One region of the Allobosea sp. 05T422_2 genome, then DNA from elsewhere that is predicted to be linked to it. Evidence: predicted binding sites of a transcription regulator. Region 1 holds the regulator's gene; the other holds the start of a gene.
The links. The regulator PhoB, encoded in region 1, activates phosphate uptake and scavenging genes when phosphate is short. The targets are predictions, from matches to a motif close to TGTCATNNANCTGTCAT.
Positions count from the first base shown of each region.

Region 2: AC1DJT_RS26430 (CorA family divalent cation transporter) is a predicted target of PhoB. The motif match lies at 1,857-1,873, and genes of this name have one in related genera.

Region 1 is NZ_JBFTLD010000067.1:21,564-25,743, reverse strand. Features, by position in the region: gene pstB (phosphate ABC transporter ATP-binding protein PstB) at 123-923, shown strand; gene phoU (phosphate signaling complex protein PhoU) at 972-1,691, shown strand; gene phoB (phosphate regulon transcriptional regulator PhoB) at 1,725-2,423, shown strand; gene AC1DJT_RS14300 (YnfA family protein) at 2,543-2,863, opposite strand; gene AC1DJT_RS14295 (TIGR03862 family flavoprotein) at 2,938-4,155, shown strand; gene greA (transcription elongation factor GreA) at 4,165-4,180, opposite strand, start outside.
Region 2 is NZ_JBFTLD010000203.1:6,854-11,033, reverse strand. Features, by position in the region: gene dmeF (CDF family Co(II)/Ni(II) efflux transporter DmeF) at 1-868, shown strand, start outside; gene AC1DJT_RS26430 (CorA family divalent cation transporter) at 793-1,788, opposite strand; gene AC1DJT_RS26425 (glycoside hydrolase family 25 protein) at 1,894-2,862, opposite strand; gene AC1DJT_RS26420 (glycoside hydrolase family 25 protein) at 2,971-3,903, opposite strand; gene mgtE (magnesium transporter) at 3,981-4,180, opposite strand, start outside.

The sequences.
Region 1 (4,180 bases):
GCCGGTTCGCTGATCATCACCGTCTCGATCCTGTGCCTCTCGCTTATCGCCCGCCGTATCGTGCGGGGCGGCAAATGAACGGCCTTAAACCCTCGTCGCGTTCGATCTGAAGGAACAAGTCGATGCTTTCGACGCTGGAACTGAGCCCGCAAGCGCTTGATGCCGAGGCCCCCGTCCGGATCGCGGTCAAGAACCTCGATTTCTACTACGGCGAGCACAAGGCGCTGAAGAACATCAATCTCGACTTCCGGGACCGCCATGTCACTGCCCTGATCGGACCGTCGGGCTGCGGCAAGTCGACCCTGCTGCGCATTTTCAACCGGATCTACTCGCTTTATCCCGAGCAGCGCGCCACCGGCGAGATCCTGCTCGACGGCCGCAACGTCATCAGCAACGATATCGATGTGAACGAGCTGCGCTCGCGCGTCGGCATGGTGTTCCAGAAGCCGACGCCCTTCCCGATGTCGATCTACGACAATGTCGCATTCGGCATCCGCCTCTACGAGAAGCCACCGAAATCCGAGCTCGATGACCGCGTCGAGGGTGCGCTGCGCCGTTCCGCGCTCTGGGACGAGGTCAAGGACAAGCTGAAGACCTCCGGCATGGGCCTGTCCGGCGGCCAGCAGCAGCGCCTCTGCATTGCGCGGACCATTGCCCAGAAGCCGGAAGTCATCCTGTTCGACGAGCCGACCTCGGCGCTCGATCCGATCTCGACCGGCAAGATCGAGGACCTGCTCGAGCAGCTCAAGACCGACTTCACCATCGTCATCGTCACCCACAACATGCAGCAGGCGGCGCGTATCTCGCAGTACACCGCCTTCATGTATCTCGGTGAGGTGATCGAATTCGACGCCACCAACACCATCTTCATGAACCCGCACAAGAAGCAGACGCAGGACTACGTCACCGGCCGCTTCGGCTGAACCGGCGCCCAGCCTTCCAACTGCTTTGCCGACAAAGGATACGCCGCGATGACTGATCACATCGTCCGCTCATATGATGCCGATCTCGAGGGGATCCGCCGCAGCCTGGCCGAGATGGGGGGCATGTCGGAGCGCATGCTCGGCGATTCGACAGTCGCCCTGGTGCGCCGCGACACCGGGCTGGCACAGAAGGTCATCAGCGCCGACCAGCGCCTCGACAATCTGCAGCGCGAGGTAGAGGAGAAGGCGGTGCTCACCATCGCCCGGCGCCAGCCGCTCGCCAACGACCTGCGCGAGCTGATCTCCGCCATCCGCATCGCCGCCGATATCGAGCGTGTCGGCGATCTCGCCAAGAATATCGCCAAGCGCGCGGTCGCCATCTCCGGCCAGTTCCAGCCGCCGTCGCGCGCGGTCGTCGGCCTCGAGCATATGAGCCGCCTGGTTCAGGCCCAGCTCAAGGACGTGCTCGACGCTTACGCCGTCAGCAACGAGCAGAAGGCCATGGAGGTCTGGCGCCGCGACGATGAGATCGACGCGCTCTATACCTCGCTCTTCCGCGAGCTGCTCACCTATATGATGGAAGACCCGCGCAACATCACCTTCTGCACGCATCTCCTGTTCTGCGCCAAGAATGTCGAGCGCATCGGCGACCACACCACCAACATCGCCGAGACGATCCACTATCTCGTCACGGGCGAAGCCTTGGACGCAGCCCGCCCGAAGCTCGACACGACCAATATCCTTCTGGACGCCGCCACCGGTGAGTGACCGGCGCCCGACACCTTTGGGACCGAGTGAGACATGCCTGCACGCATCCTGATCGTTGAGGACGAAGAGCCGCTGACCCTGTTGCTGCGCTACAATCTCGAAGCCGAGGGCTTCGAGGTCGACAGCGTCGCGCGTGGCGACGATGCCGAGCTGCATCTGCGCGATCATACGCCGGACCTCGTGCTGCTCGACTGGATGCTGCCGGGCCTTTCCGGCATCGAGCTCTGCCGGAGGCTGCGGACCCGTCGCGATACCGAGCGGGTGCCGATCATCATGCTCACCGCCCGCGGCGAGGAAACCGAGCGTGTGCGCGGCCTCGCCACCGGGGCCGACGACTATGTCGTCAAGCCGTTCTCGCTGCCCGAGCTGATCGCCCGCATCCAGGCGTTGCTACGCCGCGCCAAGCCGGGTCATGTCGCCGGCCTGTTGGCCGCCGGCGATCTCGAACTCGACCGCACCACCCGCCGTGTCCGCCGCTCAGGCAGCGAGCTGCATCTCGGCCCGACCGAGTTCCGCCTGCTCGAATTCCTGATGCAGGCGCCGGGGCGGGTCTATTCCCGGGCCCAGCTGCTCGACGCGGTCTGGGGCCGCGACGTCTATATCGACGAGCGCACCGTCGACGTCCATGTCGGCCGGCTGCGCAAGGCGATCACTCCTGACAACGCCAAGGACCCGCTGCGGACCGTGCGCGGTGCCGGCTATGCCTTCGACGAGACCTTTGCGCGGAGCTGAGACTTGGATCATCGGGGACTTGGATCATCGGGCCGGATATCGAATCCGCCCGACGATCTAACCGTCTATGGTTGCATCGGCCTTCCCGAAAACCGCAATCCACCTTTCGGGCCGATACCCTAGCGCGGCCCTGCGATAATAATCGCCGCGCCGGCGAGGCAGATCAGCCCACCGATAATGTCCCAGCGGTCGGGGCGAAAGCCTTCCACGGCCCAGAGCCAGGCGAGCGAACTGACGATGTAGACGCCGCCATAGGCGGCATAGGCCCGTCCGGCGGCTTCGCTCTCCGCCAGCGTCAGCAGCCAGGCGAACAGGGCGAGCGAAAACAGTCCGGGTACGAGCCACCAGATGGGCTTGTCGAGCCGGAGCCAGCCCCAGAACGCGAAACAGCCGGCGATTTCGAGAATGGCTGCGCCGAAATAGGCGGCGATGGTCGGCATGGTTCGTCCCTGTCGATGGCCTTCGGGGCGGGATTACCCTTGACCGCAGGGCGCGCTGACGGCAAGCCGGACCGATGCCCACACATCACGTCGCCATTATTGGAGCAGGGCCCTCCGGGCTGATCGCGGCCGAGCGCCTTGCGGCAGCCGGGGACACCGTCACGATCTACGATCGCATGCCCTCGCCGGCCCGCAAATTCCTGCTGGCCGGGCGCGGCGGATTGAACCTTACCCATTCCGAACCGCTCGACAGGTTCCTGCCCCGCTATCGCGATGCGCAAGCCTGGCTGGAGCCGGCCATTCGCGCCTTCCCGCCACAATCCCTGCGCGACTGGGCCGATGCGCTCGGGCAGGACACGTTCGTCGGCAGCAGCGGCCGCGTCTTCCCGCGCGCCATGAAGGCCTCGCCCCTGCTGCGGGCATGGCTGCGCCGGCTCGATGGTCTCGGCGTCGCCTTCGCGCCTGGGCAGCGCTGGACCGGCTGGAGCGAAGCGGGAGCTCTGACGTTCCGGAGCCGCGATGGCGCCGATGTCGAGGCGCGGCCCGACGCGACGCTGCTCGCGCTCGGCGGTGCGAGCTGGCCACGGCTGGGTTCGGATGGTGGCTGGGCACCCTTGTTGGCGGCGCGCGGCGTTGCGATCGCGCCGCTGCGCCCGGCCAATGGCGGTTTCACGGTCGATTGGTCCCAGACCATGCGAGAGCGTTTTGCCGGAGTACCGTTGAAGCGCATCGTCCTGAGCTTCGGCGGCCAATCCGTGCCCGGCGAGGCGATGATCGATGCGACGGGTCTGGAAGGCGGCGCGGTCTATGCACTCTCTGCCCCGATTCGCGAGACGATCCTGCGCGAGGGCAGGGCGGTCATCACCATCGATCTGAGGCCCGATCACGAGGCGGCACTGCTGGTCCAGCGCCTCGCGCATCGTCGCAAGGGCGTGACGCTGAGCAATCATCTGCGCAAGGCTGCAGGTCTTGCTCCATCCGCGATTGCGCTGCTGCGCGAAGCGGCGAAGGGGCCACTCCCCGAAGACGCGGAGAGGCTGGCCGCACTGATCAAGGCCGCGCCTCTGGTGCTCACCGGTCTCAGACCGATCGAGCGGGCGATCTCCACCGCCGGTGGCGTCGCCGCGGCCGAGGTCGAGGAAGGCTTCATGCTGAAACGCTTGCCCGGTACCTTTGTCGCAGGCGAGATGCTGGATTGGGAGGCGCCGACCGGCGGCTATCTGCTGCAGGCCTGTTTCGCGACCGGAGTCGCAGCTGCAGCAGGGATTCAGGCCTGGCTCGCGGATAGCTGAACGATCGCCTCAGGAGATCGCGATG
Region 2 (4,180 bases), on a different contig from region 1:
CGCCTATCGCTTCGCGCGGCGCCACGCCCGCGACCCACGCTTCAGCTTCGGCACCGGCAAGCTCGGCGACCTCGCAGCCTTCGCGAGCGCGCTCGTCCTGGCGCTGGTCGCCCTGTTCATCGGTTGGGAATCGGTGATGCGGCTTGTCCAGCCGGTGCCGATCGTCTTCGGGCAGGCGATTGCCGTCGCGGTTCTGGGCCTTGCGGTCAATCTCGCCAGCGCCTGGTTGCTGAAGGGCGAACACGGACATGACCATGGCCCTGCGCATCACCATGACCATCACCATCATGCGCATGGTGGCGCGGACCACAATCACCATCATGACCACCACGCCGGGAGTGGGCGGGATCATAATCTCCAGGCGGCCTATCTGCATGTGCTGGCGGATGCCTTCACCTCCGTGCTTGCCATCGTCGCGCTGCTCGGCGGCAGCCTCTATGGCTGGGTCTGGCTCGACCCGGCGGTGGGCATCGTCGGCGCGCTGGTGATCGCGCATTGGTMGTTCGGATTGCTGCGCGCCTCGGGAGCGGTGCTGCTCGATACTGTGCCCGACAAGGCTCTCGCCGCCGGCATCGAGGCGCGACTCACCGCCGAGGGCGCAGAGGTTGCCGACCTGCATCTCTGGCAGGTTGGGCCAGGGCATTGCTCGGCGATCGTCTCGGTCGTGGCCACTGATCCGAAGCCGCCCGCAGCCTACAAGGCACTGCTCGCCGGGTTGCCGATGCTGTCCCATGTCACCGTCGAGGAACCCGCGCATCGCCGCGCTGTGATGCATCAGGAGCCCGCCCGGGCTCAGTGGATCATGTCGCGGCGCTTGAGCAGTAGATACACGCTGAGCGCTGCCAGGGCGCACAGGATCACGACATAGACAAAGCCCCATTCGTTCTCGAGGAAGGGCAGGCYCTTGGTGTTGACGCCGAACAGGCCGGTGATCAGCGTCGCCGGCATCAGCGTCGCGGTCAGGATCGAGAGCACATAGAGATGGCTGTTGGTCTGGGCGGTCAGGCGCGAGGCAATCTCGTCCTGCAGCAGGCGGGCGCGCTGCTGCACGATCTGGACGTCGGTCAGCATGGTGTCGACGCGCTGCAGCAGGCGGCTGGCGGCGCTCTTCACGGTCTCCGGCGCAGCCCGTGTCGAGGCATTTTCGGAGAAGCGACGGAAGAGCTGGTGCAGGCCGTTGAGCTGGCGGTGCAGCCTCACCGTCCGCCGGCGGATCAACCCTAACCGGCGCGCCTCGTCGCTGACGCGCTCGTCGATGACATGGTCCTCGATCGAGTCGGTGTCCTCTGTCAGCTGCATCACCGCTTCGGCCACATCCTCGATGACGAACTCGATGATGCGCTCGAACAGCATCACCGGCGAGCTCGCCCGGTAGCCGGCCTCCAAGGCGTCGCGCGTCAGGCGCGTTGCCTGCATGGCCTGTCTCCGACCTGTCAGCAGAAACCGGTCGGCGATGATCCAGTGCAGCATGCCCATCTCGTCGGCGGGGCTGTCGACCTCGCGGATCTGGTCGAAGGTAATGCCCCAGGCGAAGTCACGATTGTGATGGAGGCGCTGGTGATCGTCCTGGGTCAGGAACAGGGTCTGCGCCTCGGCGGGCAGAGCGGTGCAATCGGCGACCCATTGCTTGGCGCGGCCATGCACGAGATCGAGATGGATCCAGACGAACTCGGCCTCGGGGAGGGCAAGGTCGGGCATCTCGCGGCGAGGAAGGAGATGCGCACGGCCGTCGGAATCAAAATGGTAGACCCAGACGAACCCGGCCCGGGATTGCAGATCATGGAGCATTCCGGCCACGCCCTGGCGGGCGATTTCTCATCAGAGGTTGCGCTGCCCGGGATCAGGGCGCGCGTCTCATGACAGCTTCGTGACAGCGCAGCGGGTGCCGCAAAGTCAATCGCGGGCGAGAGAGCCGGTCACTTGTGGATCACGGTTGGCGGTCGCCTTGCCCGGGACGCGCGCGGGAGGCAGCATCTTGAGCGTCGCGCCTCCGGCAGCCTGCGGCGCCTTGGAGCCGGCCGATGTCGCAGGTGCGCGGTTGCCGGCAACCTTCGGCTCGCCACCCCGCCACTTCCGGGCGCCGATGTCGAAACGGCCCTCGCGCCAGGCTGCGAATTCCCGCTCGGACCCGAAGAACGCGTTGCGGTCGACATCGCMGGTTATGCCGGGCACGCGTCCTGTGGTGGTGAACTGCCAGAATTCCCATTTGCTACGCTCATAGCGATGGCGCAGTGGGGCCGCGGTTGAGCGCAGCCAGTAGGGATGATCGTTGAACTCGCCTTCCAGCACATCCTCGTGGAAGGTGATGTCGGTATAGATGATCGGCTTCTTGCCAGTGTGTTCCTGCAGGCCCTTCAGCATCTCGCTGATCTTGGCCAGCGCCTTCTCGCGCGGGATCTTCTTGCCGCAGCTCTCCGACTCGCCGTTCCATTCGACATCGAGCACAGGCGGCAGGGCATCCGGGTCCTTCGGGATATGCCGCTTGAACCAGCGCACCTGATCCTTGGCCGGGCGGCACCAATAGACGAAATGGTAGGCACCGCGCGCTACGCCGGCCTTCTTCGCCCCCTCCCAGTTCTTGCGGAAATTGGGGTCGAGGTGGTCGCCGCCCTCGGTCGCCTTGATGAAGGCAAAGCGGGTGCCGGCATCCTTGACCTTGGCCCAGTCGATCTCGCCCTGCCAGCGCGAAATGTCGATGCCCTGGATAGCCTGGCGGCGTGCATCGCGGACGCCGTGATGGGGCGAGGCGTCGCCCTTCTTGGGATAGAGCGCGAGGGCAGGGCCGGAGCAGCCGAGTGCAAGGCCGAGAACTGCAAGAAAGCACCGCAGTCCCTTGTAATCGGTCTTCATACGCGCCGGCATCCGCCCCTCCTGCATGCAAACAGTGGTGCGGCAGTCGTGGTTAAGGCGCGGTAAGCGTTCGCTCGGATGCGAGCGGATGATTTCAGGGTTGGTTAACCGGCGCGCCCGCTATCCGCCGATCTGCAGCGAGGACGGCACCGGCTGCAGCGCGCCGGGTATGACCGGGGCGGGCGGAGCCTGGCTGACCGGAGGCTCGAATTCCGGATCATTGACGATGCTGGGGCTGGGTTGCGCCGGAGAGGCGCGCCGCTTGGTCCACTGCCTCCGGCCGATGTCGAACTCGCCGTTGATCCAGCCGATGAACTGCTCTTCGTCGCCGAAGAACGCGTTGCGGTCGACATCGCCCCTGATGCCCGGCACGCGGCCGGTCGTGGTGAATTGCCAGAAGGCCCAGGGGCGGTTCTCGTAGCGTGTCTCGGGCTTCGCTGCCGTCGAGCGGATCCAGTAGGGATATTCGTTGAACTGCCCTTCCAGCACGTCCTTATGGAAGGTGATGTCGGTATAGATGATCGGCTTCTTGCCGGTGAGCTGCTCGAGCTCGGTCAGCATCAGCTGGATCTTCTCCAGTGCCAGCGAGCGGTCGATCTTCTGCGGGCAGGTCTTGGAATGGCCATTCCACTCGACATCGAGCACCGGCGGCAAGGCGCCGGGGTCGTTCGGGATATGCTGCTTGAACCAGACTGCCTGCTCATGGGCGGGGCGGCACCAGAAGACGAAGTGGTAGGCTCCGCGCGGCACGCCGGCCCGGCGCGCGCCTTCCCAGTTGCGCAGAAAGGAGGGGTCGATGTGGTCGCCGCCCTCCGTCGCCTTCATGTAGACGAAGCGGGTGCCGGCGCCCTTGACCGCGGCCCAGTCGATCTCGCCTTGCCAGCGCGAGATATCGATGCCCTGGACGGCATAGTTCAGGGCGCTCGCGACGCCGGGATGCGGCCGGGCATCGCCCTTCTGCGGATATCGGCCCTCGAACGCCACGCAGCCGCCAAGGACCGCGAGCGCGGCGACGGCGACGGCGAGAAATGGGGCTGAACGGAGGCGGGACATGCGACGGGCGATCATCTCGCGGAGAATTGCGGAGAAAACTTGACGCCCGGTTTACGTTACCGAAGTTTTTGCTTTCGTCACCCCAGGCCGAGCAGAAGTGTGGCGATCCCCAGAAAGGCGAAGAAGCCGACCACGTCGGTGACCGTCGTGACGAAGGTTCCGGACGCAATCGCCGGATCGATGTCGAGTTTGTCGAGTGCCAGTGGAATGAGGACGCCGGCAATGGCGGCCGAGATCAGGGTGACGACCATCGCGATCGCGATGACGGCGCCGAGGC